4 regions of the Anaerobacillus sp. QJM3NY_32 genome follow, and region 3 is predicted to be linked to each of the others. Evidence: riboswitches for the same ligand, from Rfam matches in the RefSeq annotation. Region 3 holds a riboswitch; each other region holds the start of a gene.
What was found. Region 3 has a riboswitch for S-adenosylmethionine ahead of mtnK (S-methyl-5-thioribose kinase). Riboswitches for the same ligand answer to the same signal wherever they lie in the genome.
Positions count from the first base shown of each region.

Region 1 (3,845 bases), 1.6 Mb from region 3:
TAGTACAGGTGTACAGATAGGGTTTTTGGTAAAAAAACAACAACCGGAGAAATTAAGTTCTCCGGTTGTTGTTATAAATTAGGCCTTTGTTCGATAAGCCGTATTGTGATCTTTCAATGTCTCATCCGTTCCAAACAAAAAGTGCTTTTCCATATTTGGAGAATATACCGAGTTTACAGTTGTTCTGCCAACTGTTTCAGCCACCTCTCGCAGCATACTTGGAGAAGCCCCGCAACAGAGTCCGAAGTAATTGACGCCAACCTGCTTTGCTTTCTTAGCCCATTCCGCTAGTTCATAGCGATTGCAATAAAGCGGGTCTAAAGAGGTTGGAAAGGTCGTCTCTGTTGGCAATGTACACGCACAGCCACCGTCTGGTAAGTTAAAGAATGTTGGGTGTTCTTCTGTTGTACGATAAGGGATTGGAAGAGCACCAACATAGCCGTTAACAGACTGTCTAATTTTTTCAATGTAAGGCTGCATTGTGGCAGGCCCTCTAAAACAATTCATGCCAACAACTAGTGCACCTTGCTCTTCTAATAAACGGCAAGCTTCCTCAACCGTATAGCCGTCCCTTAAAATGTTCTCACTCATAAGTCCGAGTGTAATCACAGCTTGAAGACCTTGCTTTTGAATCTCTTCTAGCGCTATTTTGGCTTCTTCATAGAAGTAGAAGGTTTCGCCGTTGATGAAATCAACGCCTTCTTCTTTGCTCCATTTCACCATTTCAGCAAAAATTGACCGAATTTGTTCCTTACTTTCCTCATCTTCAGGATCAAATAAGTTTGTATTTGAAATGTTTCCAGCAACTAGCGCTTCTTCTTCAGGGTGTTCCTTCGCGACTTCTTTAGCCAGGCGGATGGCTTGTCTATTGAGCGGTTCTAACAAATCTTCTTTTCCAATAATCCTCATTTTCTCTCGATGACCATTATACGTAAAAGCAAGTACGACATCTGAACCTGCAAGCATATAATCACGATACGTTTGTTTTAGCGCTTCAGGGTTGTCTAGGGCAACTTCGGGTACGAATGATCCTGCTTGTAAATAACCACGACGCTCTAGTTCAAATAGATAACCTTCCCCGCAAATAACTGGACCATCTTGCAATCGTTCTTCAAGTGTTCTTTTCATGTGTAACAGCTCCTTTTCTGGATAAAATAAAAAACCCTCTTCTTAAACAATAAGAAGAGGGATTGCTAACATAATCCTCCTCTTATCTTCCAGGTGATATCACCTGTAGGATTTGGCACCAGCTTCAACTGAAGTTGAAAGGTTGCCGGGCATCATAGGGCCTATTCCCTCCGCCGCTCTTGATAAGAGTGTTGATTTAATTTTTGAACATGTGTGAAATTATAGACCGGTTAACTGGAAATGTCAATCACTTATCTGATAATTACGAAATGTTAGGATATTCACTTGCTTTTCAAACGATAGATGCGATCTTCACGCCCTATCGGCTCGACTGACATTGATCCAGATGCAACAAATGAATCGAGGTAGGTACAAACAGCATAATAAATTTTTGGTTTCTTTGTGGAGTATCTCTTGTCTTGTACCTTTCCTTCCTTAATCAAAAGCTCACAAATCATTAGGGCGCTTTCCATACCTTGCTGAATATAAGAGTCTACCTCTTCCTGTGTTGTAAATGAAAGGTCCCCTACAAAATAGGTTTCCTTAGGTTTCTCGCTTGTCTTTTCTTGTAAAGGTTCTTGAACATCTTCCGCGAACAAATCAAAAGCGCCTTGTAATTCCTCTTCTGGTTTCGGTTCTTCCTGGTTGCTTTTCGGGTTGACTACTTGTTCTACAGTGTTGCTTCCTCTTTGAAGAGCTTCTTTTTCTTCACGATAAGATCTGATTAAACTGTTTAGCCTTTTTTCTTGTAAATCTAGTAATGGAAGATTTAATGAAAGTAGCTGTTCAATGTCTTGTGGAAGGTTCAATCCTTCAGGAATGTCGTATGTAGGATAGCCGTTCTGTCTTTTCAACAGTAGCTCATCCAACTCATAATCTATTTCCATAAATCCCTTCACAACTTCTCTCACAATGGAAGCGGATAATCCGGTATGCTCTTCGAAATGATTAATCCCGAAACGCCGCGTTTCTCCTGTTTTTGCATGTCGAACAACATACTGATACCGTAAAGAGCGACCGCACTCACATTTTAAATCATCTGAAACGAAGCCCGCATCGATGTAATCTTCTAGTATCCAATCATCAAGCAGCATCCTGATTTCTTCATCCGTTGCCCCACTTGGAATCATCCGCCCTTTACTTCTAGCAATTACATTCGCAAAAGCCGTTTTTTTACCGCGTTTAAGAAAATTCATTACATACGTTTGTTGCTCATTTGTCAGATCTGAAAAAAGCTCATCTCTTTGGGTGCTTGTCAGGCTTTGTGTCATATAAATCCCTTTCTGTACGATAGTAATGCCATTATATCAGTAAATATTCCAATATTGTTTGCATCGGATAAATTCTTAAAATAAGAAACGCCAATTCTGATGAATTGGCGTGAATTCGTTCTTAACGATGGCGGCCGTGCTCGCCCTTATGATTATGATGATGCTTTTCTTTTTTCTGTTTCGTTAAGTCGAGTGTATATTTAGCGAAACCATTTTCTGTTTCATCAACAAAATGAATCGTTTGAATGCTTTCCGCATAGGTTTTGGCTTGTAACGAGGATTCAAAAGTGACGTTCAGTTTCTTCTTATTGACTGTGTGAAATGACCAGTTCTGATCAGCTGTTGGATTAATTGTCTTGTTTTCAAGAATATAGTCAATTAAAATTTGTCTATTTTCATCAGGTGAATCAATGACAATATTCGAACCGTCTAAGTGCGGGAAATGCCCACCGCCTGTTGCTCTGTAATTATTTGTAGCGACGATAAAGAACATATCTTTCGTTACCTTTTCTCCGTTGTATTTTAGCGATTTAATTCGATTCGCATCAGCATTTACTACACTCCCACTCATATCATATTTCGCCGGTTCAGTAACATCGATTTGATAGGTAACGCCATCAATCACATCGTAGTTATAAGAAGGGAAATCAGGATTAATTAAAGGCTGTTCCTGTTTATCTTTTTTGTTGATCACATTAAATTGGCCTGCTGACATTTCAAGCCAATCCTTCAGTTCGTCACCATTTAACAGCACCGCTTTCAGTGTATTGGGATAAACGTAAAGATCAGCTGTGTTTTTAATCGCAATGTCCCCAGCAGGAATATCTGTATAGTAGGACGAACCCCCTCGACCGCCCGCTTTAAATGGAGCGCCTGCGGATAGAATTGGAATACCTTCATATTCGGTACCCTGAATATTCATATGTATTCCCCCTTAAGTATTGAAGCATTTTACCCAATGTTAGTTTACCTATAATTGTTAATAAATGTTTGGAATTCAAATAAAAATTTTGAAAATAGTAGAAAATGCTTCAGGAGACACGGGTGAATGGACCTAATTAAACATTTTTTCAAGTTTAATCAACTTAATTCGTAAAACTTGGACATCCGTTTATACATGTACATATCCTGGGACATACATTGAGGATGTAAAGAAAAAATAAAAGTCTTCAGGAGGAAATATTTTATGTGTAATTCAAACTCAGCTTCATCGTTTTGCTGTCCTGCCCCTTGTTCCACTCCGAACTTCTTTGGTAACAACCCAACGTTAATGGCTATTAAAAGATGTCTTCCAATTCGTACTATATGTCAAGATGAGGCAGCACCAGTTCCAGTTGACCTGCTAGTTGCTCCAGTAGGTACTCCAGCACCTTCACTAGCTAGTGGGTTTTTATCAATTATTAACACTAGTTCAGTAGCAAATGATTGTGTTATGACTCTTATTGT
Region 1 covers NZ_CM149684.1:2,265,209-2,269,053, reverse strand. The annotation lists gene AC0VYH_RS11950 (homocysteine S-methyltransferase family protein) at 79-1,128, opposite strand; SAM riboswitch class I at 1,208-1,317, opposite strand; gene AC0VYH_RS11945 (DUF3895 domain-containing protein) at 1,410-2,399, opposite strand; partial or broken gene AC0VYH_RS11940 (5'-nucleotidase C-terminal domain-containing protein) at 2,521-3,327, opposite strand; gene AC0VYH_RS11935 (hypothetical protein) at 3,586-3,845, shown strand, end outside.
Region 1: another riboswitch for S-adenosylmethionine. It lies ahead of AC0VYH_RS11950 (homocysteine S-methyltransferase family protein); the one in region 3 lies ahead of mtnK (S-methyl-5-thioribose kinase).

Region 2 (3,845 bases), 1.6 Mb from region 3:
ACTGGTACAACAGCGCCATCGTATTCTTCTTCAATAAAACTCTGAATTTCATCAGAATGAAGAACTTCTACTAACGCCTTGATCGCTTCATTGTCTTCGTCACCTTTGTTTACTGTAATCACATTCACATATGGTGAGTCTGAATCTTCAAGTGCGATGGCATCTTCTTGAGGATTAAGCCCTGCATCAATCGCATAGTTTGTATTGATCATCACTGCATCACCTTCACCTTGCTGGTAAATCTGCGGAAGCAGTGAAGCCTCAACATCTGTTTTGAAATCAATATTCTTAGGGTTTTCAGCAATATCTTCAACCGTTGCATCTGAAGCCTTTACGCCTTCTTTTAATGTGATAAGACCCTGTGCTTCAAGTAATGAGAGCATACGTCCATGGTCAGAAACAGAGTTACTCATTATGATCTGAGCACCATCAGGAAGCTCATCTAAGCTCTTGTAATCCTGTGAGTAAACACCGATTGGCTCGATATGAATGCCTCCAGCATTCACGAAGTCATAATTATCGTTTTCTTCCATTTGCAAGTCCATATAAGGAATTGTTTGGAAATAGTTTGCATCTAATTCACCATTTGCAAGCGTCTTATTAGGTAGAATATAATCCTGGAATGTTTTAATTTCAAGCTCTATTCCTTTTTCCTCTAACATCGGCTTAGCTTCTTCAAGAATTTCAGCATGGGGGATGTTTGAGGCACCTACTACGATTTTCTTCGAATCTTCACCGTCACCAGAACCTTCGCTGCTTCCGCCATTATTCCCACACGCAGCAAGCACTGCAAGAGCAAGAACTACGATTAGCGATAAAAACTTTTTCATCATAATCTCTCCTTTTCTCCTCATTATCTTTTGTCTATTACTCGTGTTGCAATGTCTCCACAAACCTGAAGAATCGCAACAATTACTAATATCAATACTGTTGCAACAAGTGTCACATCAGGATTATTCCTTTGGAAACCTTCAAGATAAGCTAGGTTTCCGAGACCCCCTGCGCCTACAACACCAGCCATAGCGGTGTAGCTTACAAGAGCTATCGCCGTCACAGTAATCCCTGAAATAAGGGCTGGCATTGCTTCTGGTAGAAGCACTTTAAAAATAATCGAACCATTGGATGCTCCCATTGACTGAGAAGCTTCAATGACCCCTTTATCTACTTCACGTAAAGCAATTTCAACCATCCTCGCATAAAATGGCGCTGCTCCTGCAATAAGGGCTGGAAGGGCAGCATTAGCACCTAGCATCGTCCCTATAATGTAAACCGAAAGAGGGATCAGCAAGATAATCAAAATGATAAATGGTATGGAGCGAAATAAGTTCACGACTCCGGCAATAATACTATTCACAAATTTGTTTTCCCATATGTTCCCTCTACCTGTTAGAAACAACAATAAACCAAGGAGGATTCCGAGAATAAACGTTGCCAGAACCGAAATTGCCGTCATGTACGCTGTTTGTAGAGTGGCTTCCCACATAGATTCCCACCTGACGTTAGGAAATAACGATTCAGTCATTCGTAATCACCTCCGCTTTAACACCTTGGGCCTGCACATAATTCAAGGCCTTTTCTACCACAGCTGGTTCCCCTTTAAGGAACACAGAAAGTTTTCCATAAGGACCATCCTGTGTATGAGAAATCTTCCCTTGAATAATGTTGACTTCCACATCAAATTCACGAATCAACTCTGTCACAAGTGGTGAACCTGTTTTTCCTTTCACAAAGGTAAACTGAACAAGTTCTCCATCCTGACTCGTTGCCAGATGTGCAATCGATTCCTTCATTTCTTCAGGCTCGCTTAGCTGATTAACAAAGTCTTTCGTAATCTCTTCCTGTGGATGGTGGAAAACTTCAAGGACAGAACCATTCTCCACTACTCGTCCATTCTCCATAACGGCTACACGATGGCAAATTTTGCGTATGACGTGCATTTCATGCGTGATGAGGACAATCGTTAGGCCAAGTTTCTGATTAATTTCAGTCAGAAGTTCTAGAATGCTATCCGTCGTTTTAGGATCTAAAGCAGAAGTAGCTTCATCACAAAGCAAAACCTTTGGATTGTTAGCAAGTGCTCTCGCAATACCCACTCGCTGCTTTTGTCCACCACTTAGCTGTGAAGGATAAGCTCCTTCCCTACCTTCGAGTCCAACAAGGTTAATTAATTCATCAACACGCTTCATTCTCTTTTCTTTCGGAACACCTGATATTTCAAGAGGAAAGGCGATGTTATCACGTACCGTTCTTGACCAGAGAATATTAAAATGCTGGAAAATCATACCGATTTCCTGTCTTGCTGCACGAAGATCTTTCCCATTAAGAGAAGATAGATTATTACCAGCTACTGTGACTGTCCCATCAGTAGGTCTCTCAAGAAGGTTAAGCATTCGAATTAGCGTACTTTTCCCAGCACCACTGTAGCCAATAACACCAAATATTTCGCCTTTTTTGACTTCAAGGTTAACATCCTTAACGGCTTCCACCTTCCCGGATTTCGAAAAGAAGGTCTTATTAATGCCTTTAAGCTCAATCACATGTCTCACATCCTTTATGCATTTGCATGATCAGCTACCTGAAAAAGGACTTCAGTCCCATGCCTTTGTTCTTTATTTCTGTGCACTTAGAAGCCTAATTCGCTTATCACTTTGTATAGTAAAGTAAAAAAATGCCCTTCTGCTTTGAGCAGAAAGGCATTTGATAAATCGATGTCTTCCTCTCATTTCTCAAAGCAATCGCTTTGCAGGAATTGGCACCTTTTCAAACGAGTCGTTTGACGGTTGCCGGGCTTCATAGGGCCAGTCCCTCCACCTCTCTGAATAAGAGATATATAGTTGTTATTACTTTACTGTGGTTAAGTGCTAAATGAATTCTAGCATGGTACTTTATGAGTGTCAATTACTGAGCAAAAAGTCGGAATAATCTAAAATATATACTTTGAATCCCATTAGAAAACCATCAGCTTATTCGCCTGATGGTTTTCGCTCGTTGAGAAAGTTGTTTATAAAGGGATATTTTCGCAAGATCCGCATTCCCTCCACTAACAACAACACCAATTCTCTTACCTTCTAAACGATTTGACTTGCATAAGACAGCAGCTATCGATGCAGCACCCGCACCTTCTACAAGCGTTTTGTGTCTCTCAAGCATAAAGACAATCGCTGCAGCAATTTCTTCTTCTGACACGGTTAGCATATCATCAACAAGCTCTTCAATAATTGGAAAAGTTAATTTTCCAGCTTCTTTCACAGAAATACCGTCTGCAATCGATTTGACAGATTGAAGGACAAGAGGACCAGTACCTTTAAATCGATTCCATGTCGCAGATGCTTCAGAAGCCTGGACTCCGATGATTTTCACGTGAGGAAAGAACGACTTAATCGCCATCGCCATTCCAGCTAACAATCCTCCACCTCCAACAGGTACGAGAATCGTATCTAAGTCAGGACATTGTTGCATCATTTCGAGTGCAACCGTTCCCTGTCCTGCCATTACTTCAGGATCATCGAAAGCATGAACGAATGTGGCCCCTTTCTCAACACGCTCACGATCCGCTCCACTAAACGCTTCGTTATACGATTCTCCTTCAAGAACAACCTCTGCTCCATAAGATCGCGTCGCATCAATTTTGCTTGTCGGTGTATGGACGGGCATATAAATCTTAGCTTTAATTCCACGCTCTCTAGCAGAAAGCGCCACTCCCTGAGCATGGTTTCCAGCCGATGCAGCAACAATCCCTCGCGCTGCCTCAATATCCGTTAGCGACGCAACTTTGTTATAGGCACCTCGAAGTTTGAAGGAACCCGTTCGTTGAAGGTTTTCCATCTTCATGAAGACATCTTTAT
Region 2 covers NZ_CM149684.1:3,427,186-3,431,030, forward strand. The annotation lists gene AC0VYH_RS17805 (MetQ/NlpA family ABC transporter substrate-binding protein) at 1-830, opposite strand, end outside; gene AC0VYH_RS17810 (methionine ABC transporter permease) at 854-1,522, opposite strand; gene AC0VYH_RS17815 (methionine ABC transporter ATP-binding protein) at 1,515-2,537, opposite strand; SAM riboswitch class I at 2,717-2,826, opposite strand; gene ilvA (threonine ammonia-lyase) at 2,959-3,845, opposite strand, start outside.
Region 2: another riboswitch for S-adenosylmethionine. It lies ahead of AC0VYH_RS17815 (methionine ABC transporter ATP-binding protein); the one in region 3 lies ahead of mtnK (S-methyl-5-thioribose kinase).

Region 3 (3,845 bases):
ATCGCGCTATAATCAGGCAGAAAATCATTTTGTTCAAGTAACGGCATCATTTGCATATCCGCTTCAGCCATCGCAACTCCAGACCAATAATCAGGATAGCCAGGATCTGGCACGAGCGCCACGTCACTTTTATTTAACAAACATTGACTGACTTCTACAAGGCCAGCTTTTCCACCAAAGAGGACGGCTACCTCTTTCTCCGGATCAAGCTCAACACCAAACTCTCGCTTATAGAATTCAGCCGCGGCTTGTTTCAGAAAAGGCTGCCCCCTAAATGGCGGATACTTGTGGTATGCAGGGTTTTCAGCTGCCTGCTGCAAAGACTCGATAATATGTGCAGGCGTCGGCTGGTCAGGATTTCCTTGGCCAAGGTTAATAATGTCATATCCCGCCTCTACATAACGGTTCACTTTTCCAGCAAGCTTCGCAAAAAATTGTTCTGGTAAACGTTTAAGTGCATCTGAAGTTTGAAATTGTTTCAAATGGAATCACATCCTGTTAAAATTTTCGAGAAATTCTAATAAGTTATGTTATCTTGGATACACAACCATGTAAAGGTCAATTTCTAAACATGTAAGGAGGACAAATCAATGAAAAACCTTGCCCTGTTGCAATTTGATATTGCTTTTGGCAATCCAGAAAAGAATTTCTCTAAAGTTGAAGAGCTTGTTTCTAAGGCGGTGAGTGACAAACCAGATATCATCGTTTTACCAGAATTGTGGTCCACAGGTTATGATTTATCTCGTCTTGATGAAATTGGAGATACTGATGCAGAAAAGTCGATTGCTTTTCTATCTCGCCTCGCCAAAAAAAACGACGTAAATATTGTCGGGGGCTCCATCGCTAAGCATCATAACGGCGAAGTAACGAACACCATGCTTGTGTTCAATCGAGATGGGCAGCTCGTTCATGAGTATAGCAAAGCGCACCTGTTTCGTTTAATGAATGAAGAGAAATTCCTCGTTTCTGGAAATGAAAAAAGTCATTTTACACTTGAAGAACTCCCATGTGCCGGGTTCATTTGTTATGATATTCGCTTTCCTGAGTGGCTTCGCCTTCATGCAGTTGAAGGTGCCCAAGTATTGTTCGTACCAGCAGAATGGCCAAAGCAACGCACCGATCATTGGCGAGCATTACTTATCAGTCGCGCGATTGAAAATCAGTGCTACGTGATTGCTTGTAATCGTGTCGGGGAAGATCCTGATAATACGTTTGGAGGACACTCATTGATCATTGATCCGTGGGGAACAATTATCGCAGAAGCAGGAGAAGAAGAGGTTATTTTAACAGGTTCTATTGACGAAGAGGAAATGTCATCAATCCGGAGTCGCATTCCTATCTTTGAAGATCGACGTCCAGATATTTATAAATAATATTCAAAATATTATTGACAAACATGTTCCTTTCTATGTAACATACATTTCAAGCGAAAAAATTGTAAAATAATTTCATAAACTTTCTCTTATCAAGAGCAGGCTGAGGGATTTGGCCCTATGACGCCCAGCAACCGACCTATTTTAAAGTCCAGATGAATCGATGACTTAAATGGCACGGTGCTACTTCCAACAGGATGATATTCATTCTGGAAGATAAGAGGTGTGAAGTATCTCTGTCTTCAAGCCTCTTTCTTCGGAAAGAGGCTTTTTTTATGCCGAAATTCCGATCTTCATGCAATACAACAACCATAAATAGTTGAAAGGGGAATTTTACATGGGTATTCAGATCACTTCAGGGTACACACCGTTTACAAGCGAAACAGTTGTGCAATTTTTAGAGCATCACGAGCTTTTGGATCGCACCGCTCCTGTTCATGTAAAGGAAATTGGCGATGGCAATTTAAATTATGTCTTTCATGTTCAACACAAGAAAACAGGACAATCCTGGATCGTCAAACAAGCCTTGCCTTATGCCAAAGTAGTTGGCGAATCCTGGCCGCTTACACTTGATCGGTCCAGAATTGAAAGCGAGGCGCTCAAGCAAGCTCACTCGCTCGTTCCTGACTTTTCTCCAATCGTTTATTTGCATGACTCTGAAAAAGCCGCAACGGTTATGGAAGATTTATCAACGCACACTATTTTACGCAAAGGACTTATTGAAGGACGTATATATCCTGAACTTGCAAGAAACGTCGGTACCTACCTCGCTCATACGCTCTTTTTCACTTCTGACTACGGTCTTGGTTCGGCAAATAAGAAAGAGCTTGCCAAACGGTTTAGTAATCCAGACTTATGTGGCATAACAGAAACCCTCGTATTTTCAGATCCTTTCTATAATGCCGAAAGCAATGCCTTTACAGAAGAGCTTCGAGCAGATGTTGAATCGCTCTGGGAAGATGACGATTTCCTCACTGAAGTGGCCTCCCTCAAACACTCTTTTTTAACAAAAGGAGAAGCTTTGATACATGGGGACTTACATACAGGTAGCCTGTTTGTTACGGAAAGCTCAACCAAAATAATCGATCCAGAATTTGCTTTCTATGGGCCAGCTGGTTTTGATGTCGGTGCTTTTATCGCCAATATTGCGCTTAGTATCCTGTCGCAGGAGGCCCATAGATCAGAAGAAGAGAAAGAAGGATACCTCGCTTATTTATTTGGCGTCACTACCGAGGTTTGGAACGTATTTGAATCTACTTTCCGATCATTATGGGACGACCATCTCTCAGAAGATAATCGTTATTCGAGAGGATACCTAGACGCTCTTCTACAATCTATTTTTGTCGATAGCATTGGATTTTCCGGCTGTAAAATCATCCGAAGAACGATTGGACTTGCTCATGTAGAAGAGATCGAGACGATCAGTGATCCAAGAGTAAAACTCGCTGTGGAAAAAAAGGCGCTTACCCTTGGAAAAAAACTTATTTTAGACCGAAAAAGCATCACTTCGATTGAACAATACATTAAAGCAATCAAGGAGGTCATTTAAATGACTGTTATCTCATCACTCCAGTGGAAAGGTGATCATCTCTTACTCCTCGATCAACGGCATCTTCCACAACAAGAGATCTACCTTAAGCAAACGGCAATCGAGGATGTCTGGAATAGCATTTCTGCCCTTGTGGTCCGCGGAGCACCAGCCATTGGAATCGCCGCAGCGTATGGTCTTGTTCTTTGGAGTCAGCATGTTCAAACAAACGAAGCAACAGCGTTCAAGACAGCGCTAGTCAACCAAGGAAAATATCTTGCCTCCTCTCGTCCCACTGCAGTTAATCTCTCTTGGGCGATCGATCGCATCATCCGAGCTAGCTTTTCCTTACCAACAGTTCAAAAAATGAAAGAAGCGATTCTGCACGAAGCACTTACTATCCATAAAGAGGATGAACTTGTCTGTCAGCGTATTGGAGAACATGGTCTGAAGCTATTAAATGATGGGGATACCATCCTCACACACTGCAATGCAGGTGGGATCGCAACAGCAAAATACGGGACTGCTCTTGCGCCTCTCCATCTGGCAAAGGAAAACGGTCTCTCCATCTCTGCAATTGCGACGGAAACCAGACCAGTTCTACAGGGTGCTCGATTAACCGCATGGGAGCTTGAGCGTGCTGGTATTGACGTTACGCTTATTACAGACAGTATGGTAGCTCACGTATTAAAAACAAAGAAAATCGCTGCAGTAATTGTTGGTGCTGATCGGATTGCTGCAAATGGTGATACAGCTAATAAGATTGGTACGCTCGGCCTTGCCCATATCGCAAAAGCATACAACGTTCCTTTTTATGTTGCTGCACCCATCTCAACAATTGACTACTCGATCCCTGACGGAGAAGCGATTCCGATTGAGGAGCGAGACACGAAAGAAGTCACGCACTATAAAGGTGAACGTGTTGCAGCTGAAAACATTGGTGT
Region 3 covers NZ_CM149684.1:714,933-718,777, reverse strand. The annotation lists gene AC0VYH_RS03935 (aminotransferase class I/II-fold pyridoxal phosphate-dependent enzyme) at 1-482, opposite strand, end outside; gene AC0VYH_RS03930 (carbon-nitrogen family hydrolase) at 591-1,373, shown strand; SAM riboswitch class I at 1,460-1,596, shown strand; gene mtnK (S-methyl-5-thioribose kinase) at 1,711-2,922, shown strand; gene mtnA (S-methyl-5-thioribose-1-phosphate isomerase) at 2,923-3,845, shown strand, end outside.

Region 4 (3,845 bases), 1.4 Mb from region 3:
TATCAGATCAATTAAAGCGAATTGAGTTCGAATTACGAACAGCTATGTTTGGAATTGGAGCTGCATCGATCAATAGATTAAAATACAATAGCGCATTAAAAAAGAAATAGCCAGAGCACTGAGCTCTGGCTTTTTTGTATGAATAAGTTAAGGAACGATGTTCAATTTGTCTTATTTAAACCATATGGCACCAATGACTTCGAGCAACTCCACTTGCTCAGACGAATGAGGAATCAACATTATCGGTTCCCGTAGTATAGGTCGTTCTCTAGAGAGCAAACTAGAGCTTAAGGAGGGCGACGCTAATGGCCTGGTTATCCATTTTTCCGTTTATCGTTGTCATTATCATTGCGATGAAAACAAAACTAGTGATCCCCGGATTAACGGCGGGTTTGCTAACAGCATCATTTATATACAAACCTGGATTGATCATTGGTTTACAACAGTTCTATGAATTTATTATGACTGGTTTGAAAGATGAAAATAATGTTAAAATCGTCCTTTTTCTATATATGTTTACGGGCTTAATCGGATTGATGAAATATACTGGTGGGATAAAAGGATTTGTTCAAGTTGCCTCATCCAAAATCAACTCAAAAAAAGGAGCGTTATTTCTGACGTGGGTGTCAACGCTAGGAACATTTAGTGCTCCTAGTTTCCGCATTGTAACGGTAGCCCCAATCATGAAAGCTCTTTTAAATAAAGTGAAAATCACTCCTCAGGAGCTTGGATTTGTGATAGAAACGACAGCAACTCCAGTTATTGTCTTAATGCCAATTGCTACCGCTTTTGTCGGCTATATGTCATCTGTTGTGCAGCTTTCACTAAAAGCAGAAGGCATTGAAGGAGATGGCTATCGTTACTTTCTTCAAAGTATCCCTTACAACTTTTTTTCGATTAGTATTTTATTGATTGGCTTTTATTTGAGTTTTTTCCATCATCGAAAAACGCCAGCTACAGACGCAGGTAATGTGGAAAAAAAGCTTGATGATCAATGGGAAGATTGTCATCCAGCTGTGGCGAAGGATCTTCCTACGAAACCGATGAATTTATTAATACCTCTTGGAGGAGTTATTCTCCTAACACTTCTTCTTACATATTGGAGTGGTTATAAGAAGGGGTTTACTTCTTTAATCAAGGCGTTTATTGAGGCAGATGTCCTGGACGCGATGGTCTTTGCACTTCTCACTACAGTACTTTTAACGTTCATTTTCTATTTATTTCAGCGTTTTTCTTTAAAGGACCTTGTTACTTATTTTATCGAAGGTGGTAACGAGATGATGCCGGTCATCGTCTTGCTTACTGTCGTTTGGGGCTTAGCAGCTTCAACAGAAGCTCTTGGCTTCTCGTCTTTTGTTACCTCAAACCTTGATTGGATTCCTACTTTATTTGTACCACCAGTCTTATTTCTCGTTGGGGCGTTTATTTCATACTTTATTGGCTCATCATGGGGCACATGGGGAATTTTAATGCCGCTGGGTATTTCATTAGGGTATTCTACAGGAGCAGATCTACCTGTTGTCATTGGAGCCGTGTTTGCGAGTGGGACATTTGGTGCTTTTGCTTCTCCGCTAAGTGACAATACGAATACAGTTGCGAGGATCTTGCAGTTGAATCCTATGACATATGCGAAATTTAAGCTTGGCCCAGCTTTATTAGCGGCGGGATTAGCAGCAGCTGGCTACTTTGTTATCTCTTTTGTAATATAATTATTTTTATGAGTACTTTTGTATTGACATCCGTTTTAAAACCATTTATTATTGGGACTAACTTAATAATCCTTTGTTTAAAGGATCTTCTTATTCAGAGAGGTGGAGGGACTGGCCCTTAGATACCTCGGCAACGGACCTATGAACTTATGTTCAATTGGAACCGTGCTAATTCCTGCGACGAAAGTCGAAAAATGAGAAGAGGCTCGGTCTATCCAAACCCTCTTCTGTTCGAGCAGATGAGGGTTTTTTTATGCACCCTCATTTGGAAATATGTTTTAGTAGAGGGAGAGACTGATATTGCATACACTAATGGATAACGAAGCAAGAAAACAACAGCTTATTAAGACCCTTCTCTCACAAGGGATATATAAGAAGGGTGAAAAGCAACTTTATATGTTATCACTAAATGAATTAGAAAACATATATGCTCGATCAAATAAAACCATACAGAGAAAAGGAAACGGAGTGGTCATAGTGGAACAAGCAACATTTGCAGCAGGGTGCTTTTGGGGAGTAGAAGCGCTATTTCAACAATTGAACGGTGTTATTTCAACTTCAGCAGGGTTTACAGGAGGAGAGACGATTAATCCAACTTATGAAGATGTTTATTCTGAATTAACAGGCCATGCCGAATCCGTACAAGTTGAATATGATCCTTCTCTCATTTCTTATGAAGAACTTGTAGAAGTTTTCTTTGAAAATCATAATCCAACCTCCTTAAACAAACAGGGAGAAGATGTCGGAACACGCTATCGCTCAGCGATCTTTTACCACTCAAATGAGCAGGCAGAAATAGCATTGATTGCAAAAGAAAAACTCGAGCGATCTGGACGCTTCAAAAAACCAGTTGTGACGCAAATTGTACCAATCACTTCATTCTATCGTGCAGATGAGTATCATCAAAGCTATCTTGCTAAGCGTGGACAGTCTTCTTGCAAAATTTCATAATAGAAAAAAGGCTTTCTCTCATTGTCATGAGGGAAGGCCTTTTTTAGTTAATCACCTTGATTGACACCTATTTGATCAATAAAGACTTTTCCTTTCTCTGATGCATTAAATTCGAATGTAAGAGCATTCATCTTCTTCGGATTAAAGGCATTGTTTGCTTCTAAGAATCGCTGCATCGGAATATTAAAGGTTTGGAGAACCGGTTCAGTAGGTTCACCATAACGTCCTTCTTCAAAGTATTTTGTTTTTGTGTGTTGAATAGGAAGAACACCTTGCAACTGCATGACGTCACTCAGCTTAACACTAGCGGATGCTCCGTTATCTGAACTAGCCGTGATTGTGAAATCAACAGGTTGCTGGTCAGATGGATCTGAAAGGTTTGCTGCTGTGAATGTTAATGAACTGTTCATTGTATAAGCAAATGGATCCTGAAGGGCTTTCTTGAAATTTAATTTGTATGTGCCGTTCTTTGAATAGGAATGATCCCATTTCAAAAAGACCCCATGAGTACCTCTTTCTTTATCGCGTCGAAATTCAAGCTCTCCTTCATACCATTGCAGCAAGCTATTAGTCTCTATGGTGATATAGGGAGATGTCGCTGTTGTGACATCAACGTCCTCTTCAAAGGTGCTATAGATATGATACGAAGGATCTTCATATTTACTAATGTATGTTGTATCAGGTAGCCATTCGAGAGCATAGCGATAATCCTCAAACATCGGTTGATAGGACTCATTTTGATGAAGCGTCGCCTCAAGAAAGCCAGCGACATATGTGCGGGCTATTTGTCGTTGTTCAGTGCCTTTAAGAAGAGGCTCTTTATTTAATAAAAGCGTGAAAGGGAAATACGTATCGTTTTCTCCCCACGTTGTGTTAAATTGTCCGTGATTGGCGCGATCAATATAAAGGGCTGCTTTCATAGCTTCTTTACTGCCAGTTAAATCAATCCCATTATACTGTCGGTCGCCTTCGAATTCCGATAAATCACTATCATAAGAACCTTGAAGTAATAAATAATTGACATCATCCACTTCGATTTTTCGATCTGAAAGTGTTTGATAATCCGTCGGTGCAAGTGCGATAACAGATTCAATATTATAATGGAAATCAAAAGTCATGTTCCCGTTATTTGGGTAACGATCAAGGTCATTGAATTTTGCTGCTAAAATCGCAGCTTGACCACCG
Region 4 covers NZ_CM149684.1:2,080,596-2,084,440, forward strand. The annotation lists gene fni (type 2 isopentenyl-diphosphate Delta-isomerase) at 1-110, shown strand, start outside; gene AC0VYH_RS11150 (Na+/H+ antiporter NhaC family protein) at 306-1,709, shown strand; SAM riboswitch class I at 1,797-1,910, shown strand; gene msrA (peptide-methionine (S)-S-oxide reductase MsrA) at 2,010-2,660, shown strand; gene AC0VYH_RS11160 (alpha/beta hydrolase family protein) at 2,708-3,845, opposite strand, start outside.
Region 4: another riboswitch for S-adenosylmethionine. It lies ahead of msrA (peptide-methionine (S)-S-oxide reductase MsrA); the one in region 3 lies ahead of mtnK (S-methyl-5-thioribose kinase).